Linked DNA regions of Paractinoplanes abujensis. The protein of the gene in region 1 binds, or shares a complex with, the protein of each later gene. Links are inferred from orthologs where the notes say so. Each region holds a gene or a part of one and is shown on either strand. Other genes may lie near its edges. The genes, in order: pcrA and uvrB.

Region 1 (5,815 bases):
GCTGTCAACCAGTTAACGCTGATCTGACAGCTCGGACGGGCACGGTTCACCGGTTAATTCGGTGCTGTGGCCACCGCCGATTTGCCACCGACGGAGGGTTGTTCGTGCGCCAGCGCTTGTCGTCTGAGCCCGATCGCTATCGGGGTCGTCGTCGCGTTCCCACCCCTCCGCGCAGCCGCTACGCCGTCGCAGTCACCGCGGCGTTCGCCGGTGCCGGTGTCGTCGCGATCGGCGCGGCGTCCAACTTCCCCGACCAGAAGAACGTCGACCCGCAGGCCCTGCAGGCCCACGGCGCCGTCCAGTCCGTCGACGAGGCCATCGCCGACCGCGCCGCCGACGACTCGGCCGCCTCCCGCAGCAACAACCGCGACTCGGCCACCAAGCAGAAGGTGAGCGCCGACGAGGCCACGGCCGACGTCTGGCTGCTCCCGATGGACGACTTCCAGTTCACCTCGGCCTACGGGGTTCGCTGGGGCAAGCTGCACGCCGGCATCGACCTGGCCGGTCCCGAGGGCATGCCTTACAAGGCGATCCACGCGGGCAAGGTCACCAAGGCCGGTTACTACGGTGGCTACGGCTACCAGATCACGATCCAGGACACCGAGGGCAACGAGGTCATCTACGCCCACTCGCGCCGCCTGCTCGTCAAGGCGGGCGACGAGGTCAAGGCGGGTCAGGTGATCGGCCTGGTCGGCAACACGGGCGCCTCGTACGGCACGCACCTGCACCTCGAGATCCACGTCAACGGCACCCCGACCGACCCGATCCCGTTCCTGCGCGATCGCGGCGTCGACATCAAGCTGCGGGTCGAGTCGGTGTTCGCCGGCGTGGCCGCCGCCTCCTGACCCTCGGAGTACCCACCTACGGGCCGGCAAACCTCTGCGGTTGCAACTCGGTTGAACCGGGCGGCTCCTCTTCACGAATCCTGCAGGCAGGCCGACAAGCACATGTCGGTGCTCATATCTGCCTGGGAGGTCGTGCCGCGTGGCGCTTCAAGACGAGACCCGTGCCGCCGGTCGTCACCGCCGGGCCCAGGTCCGCCGCCACCGGGCGCCCCTCGCCTTCCTCACCGGTGACCGGGGCCGGGCCACGCTGCTGACCGCCGCCCTCGGCGCCGCGCTGGCCACCGGGATCGCCGGTGGCACCGCCGCAGCCGCCGCCGACAAACAGGCCGTACCGGTGGCCGGCGTCGCGCCCGGAGAGTCGCTCACGGTCGCCGACCCGGTCGTCGACACCGGGCCGTGGAAGCCGCCGGCCGAGGGCGAGGCCGCCGGCGTCCGCCGCAAGCTCAAGCCGCGCGTCGTCGTGACCAAGGCGCCCGTCGTCGTCCCGGCCTGGGTCAACCCCAACCCGGCGGGCCGCGTCACGTCGTGCTTCGGTCCGCGCTGGGGCCGGCTGCACGCGGGCGTCGACATCGCCGGACCGGACGGCTCGCCGATCCTCGCCGCCGGAGCGGGTGTCGTGGTGCGCGCGGGCGCAGCCCAGGGCTACGGCAACGCCGTGCTCATCGACCACGGCCACGGCTACCTCACCCACTACGGGCACATGTCGGCGATCGCCGTGCACGAGGGGCAGCGGGTCGAGGCCGGCCAGCAGATCGGCGACGAGGGCTCGACCGGTCACTCCACCGGGCCGCACCTGCACTTCGAGGTGCACCTCGGCTTCTACAAGAACCCGATCGAGCCGGTGCGCTGGCTGCACGAGCGCGGCGTCACCCTGGACGGCTGTTCGCTGTCCTAGATCTTCTCGATCGGCGCGTGCCGCAGGATCAGCCACATCACCTGGTCGCCGAAGTCGATCTGGGCCCGCGCGCCGGGGCCCTGCCCCTCGACCGTGACCACCCGGCCCAAGCCGTACCGCTGGTGGTTGACCCGGTCGCCCGCCGACACCTTGGGCGCCTGCGGCAGCTCGCTGGCCGTCGACAACTTGCTGGCGTCGATGCCGAGCCGGCTCGCGAGCTGTTGTGCCTTCGGCGTGCCGCCGGAGAAGCCCCCGCCGCGATAACGGTCTCCCCCGCCGCGGCCGCCGACGCCACCACCCGTGCCCGACCAGGACGTGTAGTTGCCGGCCGTACGCTCCCAGCGGATCAGCTCGGGCGGCAGCTCATCGGTGAAGCGTGAGGGCGGGTTGTACTGCGGCTGGCCCCACGCGCCGCGGGTGACCGCGCGGGACAAGTAGAGCCGCTGCCGGGCCCGGGTGATGCCCACGTAGGCCAGGCGGCGCTCCTCCTCGAGCTCGTTGTTGTCGCCGAGCGCGCGGGTGTGCGGGAAGACGCCGTCCTCCAGGCCGGTCAGGAAGACGACCGGGAACTCCAGGCCCTTGGCCGTGTGCAGCGTCATCAGCGTGACCACGCCCTGGTGGTCGGGGTCGTCGTCGGGCAGCTGGTCGGCGTCGGCGACCAGCGCGACCTGCTCCAGGAAGCCGGCGAGGGTGGCCGCCGGGGCCTCCTCGTCCTCGTCGGCCTGGGCCTCGACGCGCTCGGTGTACTCGCGGGCCACGCTGACCAGCTCCTGCAGGTTTTCCACGCGGCCCTGGTCTTGCGGGTCGAGGCTCTCCTCCAGCTCGGAGAGCAGGCCCGAACGCTGCAGCACCATCTCCAGCACCTCTTCGGGCGGTGACGTCGCGGCGGCCGTGCGCAGGTCGTCGAGCAGTTGCACGAAATCGGCGATGCTGTTGGCCGAACGGGCGGCGATGCCGGGCGCGTCCTTCGCGTGCCGCAGGGCCTGACCGAACGAGATGCGGTCGCGGTTGGAGAGTGCCTCGACACACGCCTCGGCCCGGTCGCCGATGCCGCGCTTGGGGGTGTTGAGCACCCGGCGGATGCTCACCGTGTCGTCGTCGTTGACCACCGCGCGCAGGTAGGCCAGCGCGTCGCGGACCTCCTTGCGCTCGTAGAACCGGACGCCGCCGACCACCTTGTAGGGCAGGCCGACGCGGATGAACACCTCTTCGAAGACCCGCGACTGCGCATTGGTGCGGTAGAAGACGGCCACGTCACCCGGGCGGATCTCCCCCCGGTCGGTCAGCCGGTCGATCTCGCGGGCCACCCAGTCGGCCTCGGCGTGCTCGGTGTCGGCGACGTAACCCACGATCTGCTCGCCCGCGCCCTGGTCGCTCCAGAGCCGCTTCGGCTTGCGCGACGTGTTGCGGTCGATCACCGCGTTGGCCGCCGACAGGATCGTCTGGGTCGAGCGGTAGTTCTGCTCGAGCAGGATCGTGCGGGCGTCGGGATAGTCGCGCTCGAACTCGAGAATGTTGCGGATCGTGGCGCCACGGAACGCGTAGATCGACTGGTCGGCGTCGCCCACCACGCACAGCTCGGCCGGCCCGACGTCGCCCCCCTGCGTCCCGACCAGCTCCTTGACCAGCATGTACTGCGCGTGGTTGGTGTCCTGGTATTCGTCGACCATCACGTGGCGGAACCGGCGACGATAGGTCTCGGCGACGTGGGGATGCGACTGGAACAGGTGGACCGTGGTCATGATGATGTCGTCGAAGTCGAGCGCGTGCGCCTCCCGGAGGCGGCGCTGATACAGCTCGTACGCCTCGGCGACCGCCCGCTCGGCCGGACCCTTGGCCTTCTCCTTGAACTCCTCGGGCTCGACCAGCTCGTTCTTCAGGTTGGAGACCTGGGCGGCCAGGCCGCGCGCGGAATACCGCTTCGGGTCGAGGTCGAGCTCGCGGATCACCAGCGTCATGAGGCGGCGCGAGTCGTCGGCGTCGTAGATCGAGAAGCTGCTCTTGAGACCGGCGTGCTCGTGCTCGGCGCGCAGGATGCGCACGCACGCCGAGTGGAACGTCGACACCCACATGAGCCGGGCCCGGGGGCCGACGAGCTGGGCCACCCGCTCCTTCATCTCGCCGGCGGCCTTGTTGGTGAACGTGATCGCGATGATCTGGCCCGGATGCACGTCGCGCGCGGCGAGCAGGTAGGCGATGCGATGCGTGAGCACACGGGTCTTGCCCGAGCCGGCGCCGGCCACGATCAGCAGCGGCGAACCGGCGTGGGTGACGGCGTCGCGCTGAGGGCCGTTCAGCCCCGTGAGCAGCGCTTCCGGGTCGAGCCGCGGCCTGCGCGGCGCCGTCTGCTCGGGCCGCGTGGACGGCACAGCGAACAGGGCGTTGTCGTGGGTCTCAGAAGAAGGTCGCATCGCGGGGTGAAGTCTATGCCGACCCCCCGACAAGAATTCGTCGCCTTGTTGACCCTGCGGCGCTAGCGCTCACGCGCATCGATACACCACTCTGTCGTAGTTGACTTCACAACATTGATCGGGAGACCGAACATCATGGACCGTCCCCGCTTCCGCGGCCGGGCCGCGCTGCGTCACCTCGCCGCGCCCGCGCTCGCGCTCGCCGTCGTCGCGGCGCTGCCGCTGACCCGTCCCGCGGACACCCCGGCCGCCGCGGCCCCGCCGCCCGAGTTCCAGTCCGTCAGCGTCAACTACGGGCTGCCCTCCGGCGCGACCGTCAAGGGCCAGTTCCTGAGCTACAACGACTTCCACGGCGCGATCGACCCGCCCGCCGGCAGCGGCGCGGTCGTCAACGCGTCCGGCACGTCGACGCCCGCCGGCGGTGTCGAATACCTGGCCACCTACCTCAAGCAGCTGCGGGCCCAGGCCAAGACCGAGGGCCGCTCCACGCTGACCGTCGGCGCGGGCGACCTCATCGGCGCGACCCCGCTGGTCAGCGCCGCGTTCCACGACGAGCCGACGATCGAGCTCATGAACCAGATCGGCCTGCAGGTCAGCTCGGTCGGCAACCACGAGTTCGACGAGGGCGTCGACGAGCTGCTCCGGCTGCAGCGCGGCGGGTGCCACCCGGTCGACGGCTGCCAGGACGGCGACGGCTTCGGCGGGGCCAAGTTCACGTACCTCGCGGCGAACACGATCGACAACCGGACGAAGCTGCCGATTCTCCCGCCCATCGACATCAAGCTGGTCAACGGCGTGCCGGTCGGCTTCGTGGGCATGACGCTGGAAGGCACGGCCGGCATCGTCAACCCCGCCGGCATCAAGAACGTGCACTTCACCGACGAGATCACGACAGCCAACAAGTGGGGCAACCTGCTCAAGCTGTTCGGCGTGAAAGCCCAGGTGCTGCTCGTGCACGAGGGCGGCTCGCAGGCCACGGCCACGCCGACCCCGGGCGTGTCGGACTGCACCGGCTTCAGCGGACCCATCGTGCCGATCGTGGCCGGGCTCAACCCCGAGTTCGGGCTGGTCGTCTCGGGTCACACGCACCGGTTCTACTCGTGCACCCTGCCCAACAAGAACGGCAAGTCAGTGGTCACCAGCGCCGGCACCAACGGCCAGCTGATCACCGACATCGACTACGCGGTCGACCGGCGTACGGGACGCTTCTCCGAGATCACCGCGAAGAACGTGATCGTCGAGAACGGCGTGCCCGACGGCAACGGCGGCTGGCAGAAGGACGCCAACGGCGTGTACCTCAAGAACCCGGCCACCGTCGACGCGGCCGCCAAGAAGATCGCCGACAAGTACCGTACGGCGGTGGCACCCATCGCCAACCGGGTGGTGGGACGCATCACCGCCGACATCACCCGTACGGCGACCCCGGCCGGCGAGAGCCCGCTCGGCGACGTGATCGCGGACGCCCAGCTGGCCCGGACGACAGGCGACGGCGCCCAGATCGCGCTGATGAACCCGGGTGGCATCCGGGCCGACTTCGACGCCGAGGCGTCCGCCGGGGGCGAGGCCAACGGCGAGGTCACGTACGGGGAAGCCTTCACGGTCCAGCCGTTCAACAACCTCGTGGTCACCCAGACCTTCACCGGGGCGCAGCTCAAGGCCGTGCT
Region 2 (5,621 bases), 1.1 Mb from region 1 along the record:
GGCGGCTCGTGAAAACCCGCGGCATGACCGCCGAGCAGGCCGAGGCCCGCATCGCCGCGCAGGCCGCCGACACCGACCGCCGCCGCGCCGCCGACGTGGTGCTGACCAACGACGGCACCCTCGACGACCTGCACGCCCGCGTCGACAAGCTGTACAAACTGCGCCTGAAGCCGTACGAGGAAAATCTGCGCACCGGCTGCTCGGCCCGCGCCGACCGCCGCCTGCACATCGCCGAGGCCGACCCGACGTGGCCCGACCAGGCGGCCCGGCTGATCGCGCGGATCGAGCACGCGCTGCCCGCCGGCAACAAGGTCTCGCACATCGGCTCGACCGCCGTGCCCGGGCTGCCCGCCAAGGACATCATCGACCTCATGCTGGCCGTCCGGACCCTCGACGAGGCCGACGCGCTGGCCGACCCGCTGGGTGCGGCGGGCTTCCCGCGCCGGTCGGGGGAGTGGTACGACAACGCGCGTGGCCTGCCCGGCCAGACGTGGCCCAAGCGCCTGCACGGCGGGGCCGACCCCGGCCGTACGGTCAACCTGCACGTCCGGGTGACCGGTTCCCCCGGGTGGCGGTTCGCCCTGCTGATGCGCGACCACCTGCGGGCCGTGCCCGAGGCCCGCGACGGCTACGCGGCGGCCAAGGAACGCTGGGCGGCGGAACATCAGGACCGCTACACGTACGGCGACGCGAAGGAACCCTGGTTCGACGAGGAGGCCGTGGCCGCCGACGACTGGGCCGAGGCCACCGGATGGCAGCCGAGCCCCTGAGATTCCCCCGTACGCGATGACGCGTACGGAATGCTGGTTTTGATCGTGGGGTTGAAAGAAGGGCGCTCGCGGCGGCCGGTCAGCGCACAGCGCGACCACCAGCGGGTGCGCTCGCCGTGAGCCGGGGCGCAACAACCACGGGCCGGCCGAGGGGACCGTTTGATGATCCCGCTCGATGCCGGGCGGCCGCCGCGAGCGGCCTACCCGAACAGGTTAGGCGGGCCACGCAACGCCTAACAATGCCGCCGGACGGGGCCGAATGTGCACCCACCGCACGCGTGCTCCACGGCGGCGGCCGAAACTTGTCAGACCCTCGACGTACGGTGGTTTCCATGGCGCTCGACATCCCACGACTCGACGGCCGCTTCGAGGTCGTCAGCGAATTCCAGCCTGCCGGTGACCAGCCGGCGGCCATCGCCGAGCTCGACCGGCGGGTCCGGAGCGGCGATCGCCACACGGTGCTGCTCGGCGCGACCGGCACGGGCAAGAGCGCGACGACCGCGTGGCTGATCGAGAAGCTGCAGCGGCCCGCGCTCGTGCTCGCGCCCAACAAGACGCTGTGCGCTCAGCTCGCCAAAGAGTTCCGCGAGCTGCTGCCCAACAACGCCGTCGAATACTTCGTCAGCTACTACGACTACTACCAGCCCGAGGCTTACATCGCCCAGACCGACACCTACATCGAGAAGGACTCGTCGGTCAACGAAGAGGTCGAGCGCCTGCGCCACTCGGCCACGATGTCGCTGCTGACCCGGCGCGACACGATCGTGGTGGCCACGGTGAGCGCGATCTACGGCCTGGGCACCCCGCAGGAATACCTGGATCGTTCCGTCGCGGTCAAGGTGGGCGACGAGATCGACCGTGACCAGGTGCTGCGCCGTCTGGTCGACATTCAGTACTCGCGCAACGACATGGCCTTCCAGCGGGGCACGTTCCGGGTCCGCGGCGACACGCTCGAGATCATCCCGGCCTACGAGGAGCTCGCGGTCCGCATCGAGCTGTTCGGCGACGAGATCGAGAAGCTGTATTACCTGCACCCGCTGACCGGCGAGATCGTCCGCGAGGTCGACCAGCTGGTCATCTTCCCGGCCTCGCACTACGTGGCCGGCCCCGAGCGGATGGAGCGGGCGATCCGCCAGATCGAGGCCGAGCTCGAGGAGCGGCTGGCCGAGTTCGAGCGGCAGGGCAAGCTGCTCGAGGCGCAGCGCCTGCGCATGCGCACGCAGTACGACGTCGAGATGATGCGGCAGGTCGGCTTCTGCAACGGCATCGAGAACTATTCGATGCACATGGACGGCCGCTCACCCGGCGAGCCGTCGTTCACCCTGCTCGACTACTTCCCCGACGACTACATCACGGTCATCGACGAGTCCCACGTGACGATCCCGCAGATCGGCGGCATGTACGAGGGTGACGCGTCCCGCAAGCGCATCCTCATCGAGCACGGCTTCCGGCTGCCCAGCGCGGCCGACAACCGTCCGCTGCGGTTCGACGAGTTCCTCGAGCGGGTCGGCCAGATGGTGTTCCTGTCGGCCACACCCGGCCCGTGGGAGATGCAGCAGGCCCAGGGCGAGTTCGTCGAGCAGGTGATCCGCCCGACCGGCCTGATCGACCCGCAGGTGGTCGTGAAGCCGACCAAGGGCCAGATCGACGACCTCATGCACGAGATCAAGCTGCGCACCGAACGCGACGAGCGGGTGCTGGTCACGACGCTGACCAAGAAGATGGCCGAGGACCTCACGGACTATCTGCTCGAGAACGGCATCCGCGTGCGCTACCTGCACTCCGAGGTGGACACGCTGCGCCGCGTCGAGCTGCTCAAGGAGTTGCGCAAGGGCGACTACGACGTGCTCGTCGGCATCAACCTGCTGCGCGAAGGTCTCGACCTGCCCGAGGTGTCGCTGGTTGCGATCCTCGACGCCGACAAGGAGGGCTTCCTGCGCTCCGGCCGGTCGCTGATCCAGACCATCGGCCGCGCCGCCCGAAACGTCTCGGGCGAGGTCCACATGTATGCCGACAAGATGACCCCGTCGATGCGCGACGCGATCGAGGAGACCAACCGGCGCCGCGACAAGCAGATCGCGCACAACAAGGCCAACGGCATCACCCCGCAGGCGCTGCGCAAGCGGATCCACGACATCCTCGACGACATCTACCGCGAGGCGGAGGACACCGACGCGGCAGTCAACCCGATGGTCGGCGGCGGCGGCCGGCAGATCTCGCGCGGCAAGGCGCCGGTGCCCGAGACCAGGTCGAAGGGCCGCGCCGCGGCCGGGGCCACGGCCGCCAAGGGCATGGCCCGCACGGAGCTGGCGCAGCTCATCCAGGATCTCAACGAGCAGATGCTGGGGGCGGCGCGCGAGCTGCAGTTCGAGCTGGCGGCCCGGATCCGGGACGAGATGAGTGAGCTCAAGAAGGAGCTGCGGGGCATGGACGCTGCGGGGGTGAAATAGTTCGAGCCGTCCGGCCGCCCTGGCTAATGTGGCCGGATGACTGCGACCGGCGACACCACGTGGATCGAGCTGACCGGCCTGCCCGCGGAGCTGCTCGCCCTGGCCGAGCGGTGCTACGCGGCCGACGGCGGGATGCCGCTGGCGACCGACCCGGCTTTCCTCGGGCGGCGCTGGGCCCAGGGCTTCGGGCTGGCCGCCGAGGACGGTTCGCTGCTCGCCGCCGGGGCGGTCCGGTCCGGGCCGTTCTTCACCGGTCTTGTCGACCCTGACGCACGAGGGCGCGGGCTTGGCGCCGAGGTGCTCGATCGCGGGCTGGCGCTCGCGGCCTCGGCGGGCTCCGTGGGCCCGGCGGCCTCGACCGGTGATCGGGTCGTGACCGTGGAGTCGGAGACGATGACCGACGACGCGGCGGAGCTGTTCGAGTCGCGGGGCCTGCGGCAGACCTTCGCCGAGGACGTCATGCGCATCGACGACCTCGACCTGCCCCCGGCCGAGTGGCCCAGCGGGGCGACCGTCACGGCCTGGGACGGGCCCGCGATCGCCCGGCGCTTCCACACGACGTATGACGCGTCGTTCCGCGACCGGCCCGGCTTCCCCGGCGACCCGGCCGAGGAGTGGATCGCCGAGAACGAGGAGGACGAGGACTTCCTGCCCGGCTGCTCCCTGCTGGTGACGCTGCCCGGCCTGGGCGACGCCGGGTTCGTGGTGGCCGCCCGGGGCTGGATCGTGCAGGCCGGCGTGGTGCCGTTCGCCAGGCGCCGGGGTCTCGGGGCGGCCCTGATCACCGAGGCGCTGACCCGCATGCGCTCCGCCGGTGAGGCCGACCACGCCTGGCTGACCGTCAACATCAACAACCCGGGGGCGGCGGCGCTCTACCGCCGGCTGGGTTTCGTGGAGCGAGGGCTGCGGGCCCGGTACCAGCGACCCGTCTGATCGGCTGTTCCCGGCATCAGACGCGCCCGGCCGGGTACGCGACGGGCATGATTCGCTGGGTGGACGCCTTCCTCGACCGGCCCTCCGAAAAGCTCGACGACGCCGTCACGTTCTGGGCGACGATCACCGGGTCCACTCCCGCGCCGCAGAAGCATCCCGGGTTCGTACGGCTGCGGACAGCGGCCGGCGACGACTGGCTCGAACTCCAAGGCGTCCGCGAAGGTCCCGGCGGTCACCACCCCGACATCTGGGTCGACGACCGCGCCGGTTTCAACGGCCGGGCCCTGACGGCGGGCGGGACCGTCCTGGCCGACCACGGCGACTGGCAGACGCTCCGTTCCCCGGCCGGCCTGCGCTTCTGCACGGCGACGTGGCGTGACCAGCATGTGCGGCCGCGACCGTACGGCGGGCCGGGTGGCGTGACGCTGCGCCCCCACCAGCTCTGCTTCGACCTGGCGCCGGCCGAGTACGACCGCGAGGTGCACTTCTGGCGGACACTGACCGGCTGGGAACTGGACGAAGGTGAGCAGGCCGACGAGTTCGTACGCCTGCAGCCACAGCCCCCGGTCCCGATCCGCTTCCTGTTCCAGCGGCTCGACTCGGACCGGCCGGCCTCGATCCACCTGGACGTCTCGTGCTCCGACATCCCGGCCGCCCGCACCTGGCACGAGTCCCTGGGCGCCACGTTAGTGGGGGAGTGGCCGCACTGGTCCACGTTCCGCGACCCCGCAGGCGGCGTGTACTGCTTGACCAGCGGCGACCCCGCCACCGACTGAGCCGGGCCGCGCCTCCGACTGAGCTGCCTCACCCGGACTGAGCGGGTGCCCGCCGCCCGCCGCCTGAGCCGGCGCCCGCCGCCCACCGCCCACCGTCCGAGCGGGCACCGCCACCGACGTAGCCGGCGCCCACCGCCCGAGTTCGCGCCCACCGTCCGAGCGGGCACCGCCACCGGCGCCCACCGCCCGAGTTTGCGCCCACCGTCCGAGCGGGCACCGCCACCGACGTAGCCGGCACCCGCCGCCCGAGCGGGCACCGGCACCGACGGAGCCGGCCCGCTGGAGCACTTCCGCTCAAGCCGGCCCTGCTCAGCCCGGCCTGCTCAGCCTGGCCCTGCTCGCTCTGAGGCTCAGGGGCGTCGCTTCAGCTTTCGTCGGCGGGAACGTCGACGTAGTGCTCAACCAGCGGCGGGTTGGCGAAGTAGGGCCCGATCAGGTCGCGCCACTGCTGGAAGCGTTCGGTGGCGCGGAAGTTCTTCTCATGGGCTTCGACGTCGTCCCACTCGACGAGCAGCACGAACCGGGACGCCGACTCGATGCCACGGGTCATGCGCACTGAGCGGCACCCCGGCGTGCCGGCCAGGATCGGATGGCCCGTCCGGTAGGCCGCGGCGAAGGCGTCCTCGGAGCCGGGAGTGATGTCGATCAGCGCAACCTCAAGAACCATGCTGGCAGCCTCCCACAGACCCAAA

Evidence for each region.
Region 2: the proteins of pcrA (region 1) and uvrB are in contact, whole or in part, in a crystal structure (PDB 7EGT), measured with the Thermus thermophilus proteins. The link is inferred for Paractinoplanes abujensis from one-to-one orthologs. Residues at the interface, in WP_096412145.1 of Thermus thermophilus: His654, Arg656, Phe657, Gln666, Asp668, Glu669, Lys680, Arg681, Leu682, Ser683, Lys685, Tyr686, Ala687; in WP_096411307.1 of Thermus thermophilus: Glu23, Leu25, Arg26, Asp27, Gly28, Glu29, Arg30, Phe31, Arg55, Glu326, Asp327, Phe328, Glu379, Ser382, Gln383, His398, Gly400, Arg401.

What each region holds. Positions count from the first base shown.
Region 1 is NZ_JACHMF010000001.1:5,916,893-5,922,707, forward strand. What follows is about bases 1,445-4,543. They hold pcrA (DNA helicase PcrA), read right to left. Parts: upstream 4,152-4,543; coding sequence 1,737-4,151; downstream 1,445-1,736. Other genes in these bases: BKA14_RS26960 (M23 family metallopeptidase), read left to right, coding at 1,445-1,740; BKA14_RS26970 (bifunctional metallophosphatase/5'-nucleotidase), read left to right, coding at 4,287-4,543. Also shown: BKA14_RS26955 (M23 family metallopeptidase), read left to right, coding at 105-845; more of BKA14_RS26960, read left to right, coding at 985-1,444; more of BKA14_RS26970, read left to right, coding at 4,544-5,815. UniProt on the Escherichia coli protein: A helicase with DNA-dependent ATPase activity. Unwinds DNA duplexes with 3'-5' polarity. Translocates on single-stranded DNA with 3'-5' polarity. Initiates unwinding more efficiently from a nicked substrate than double-stranded DNA.
Region 2 is NZ_JACHMF010000001.1:4,823,875-4,829,495, reverse strand. The notes cover bases 757-3,661. They hold uvrB (excinuclease ABC subunit UvrB), read left to right. Parts: upstream 757-1,102; coding sequence 1,103-3,220; downstream 3,221-3,661. Other genes in these bases: BKA14_RS21755 (GNAT family N-acetyltransferase), read left to right, coding at 3,257-3,661; coaE (dephospho-CoA kinase), read left to right, coding at 757-770. Outside these bases: more of coaE, read left to right, coding at 1-756; more of BKA14_RS21755, read left to right, coding at 3,662-4,153; BKA14_RS21750 (VOC family protein), read left to right, coding at 4,201-4,929; BKA14_RS21745 (antibiotic biosynthesis monooxygenase family protein), read right to left, coding at 5,294-5,596. UniProt on the Escherichia coli protein: The UvrABC repair system catalyzes the recognition and processing of DNA lesions. A damage recognition complex composed of 2 UvrA and 2 UvrB subunits scans DNA for abnormalities.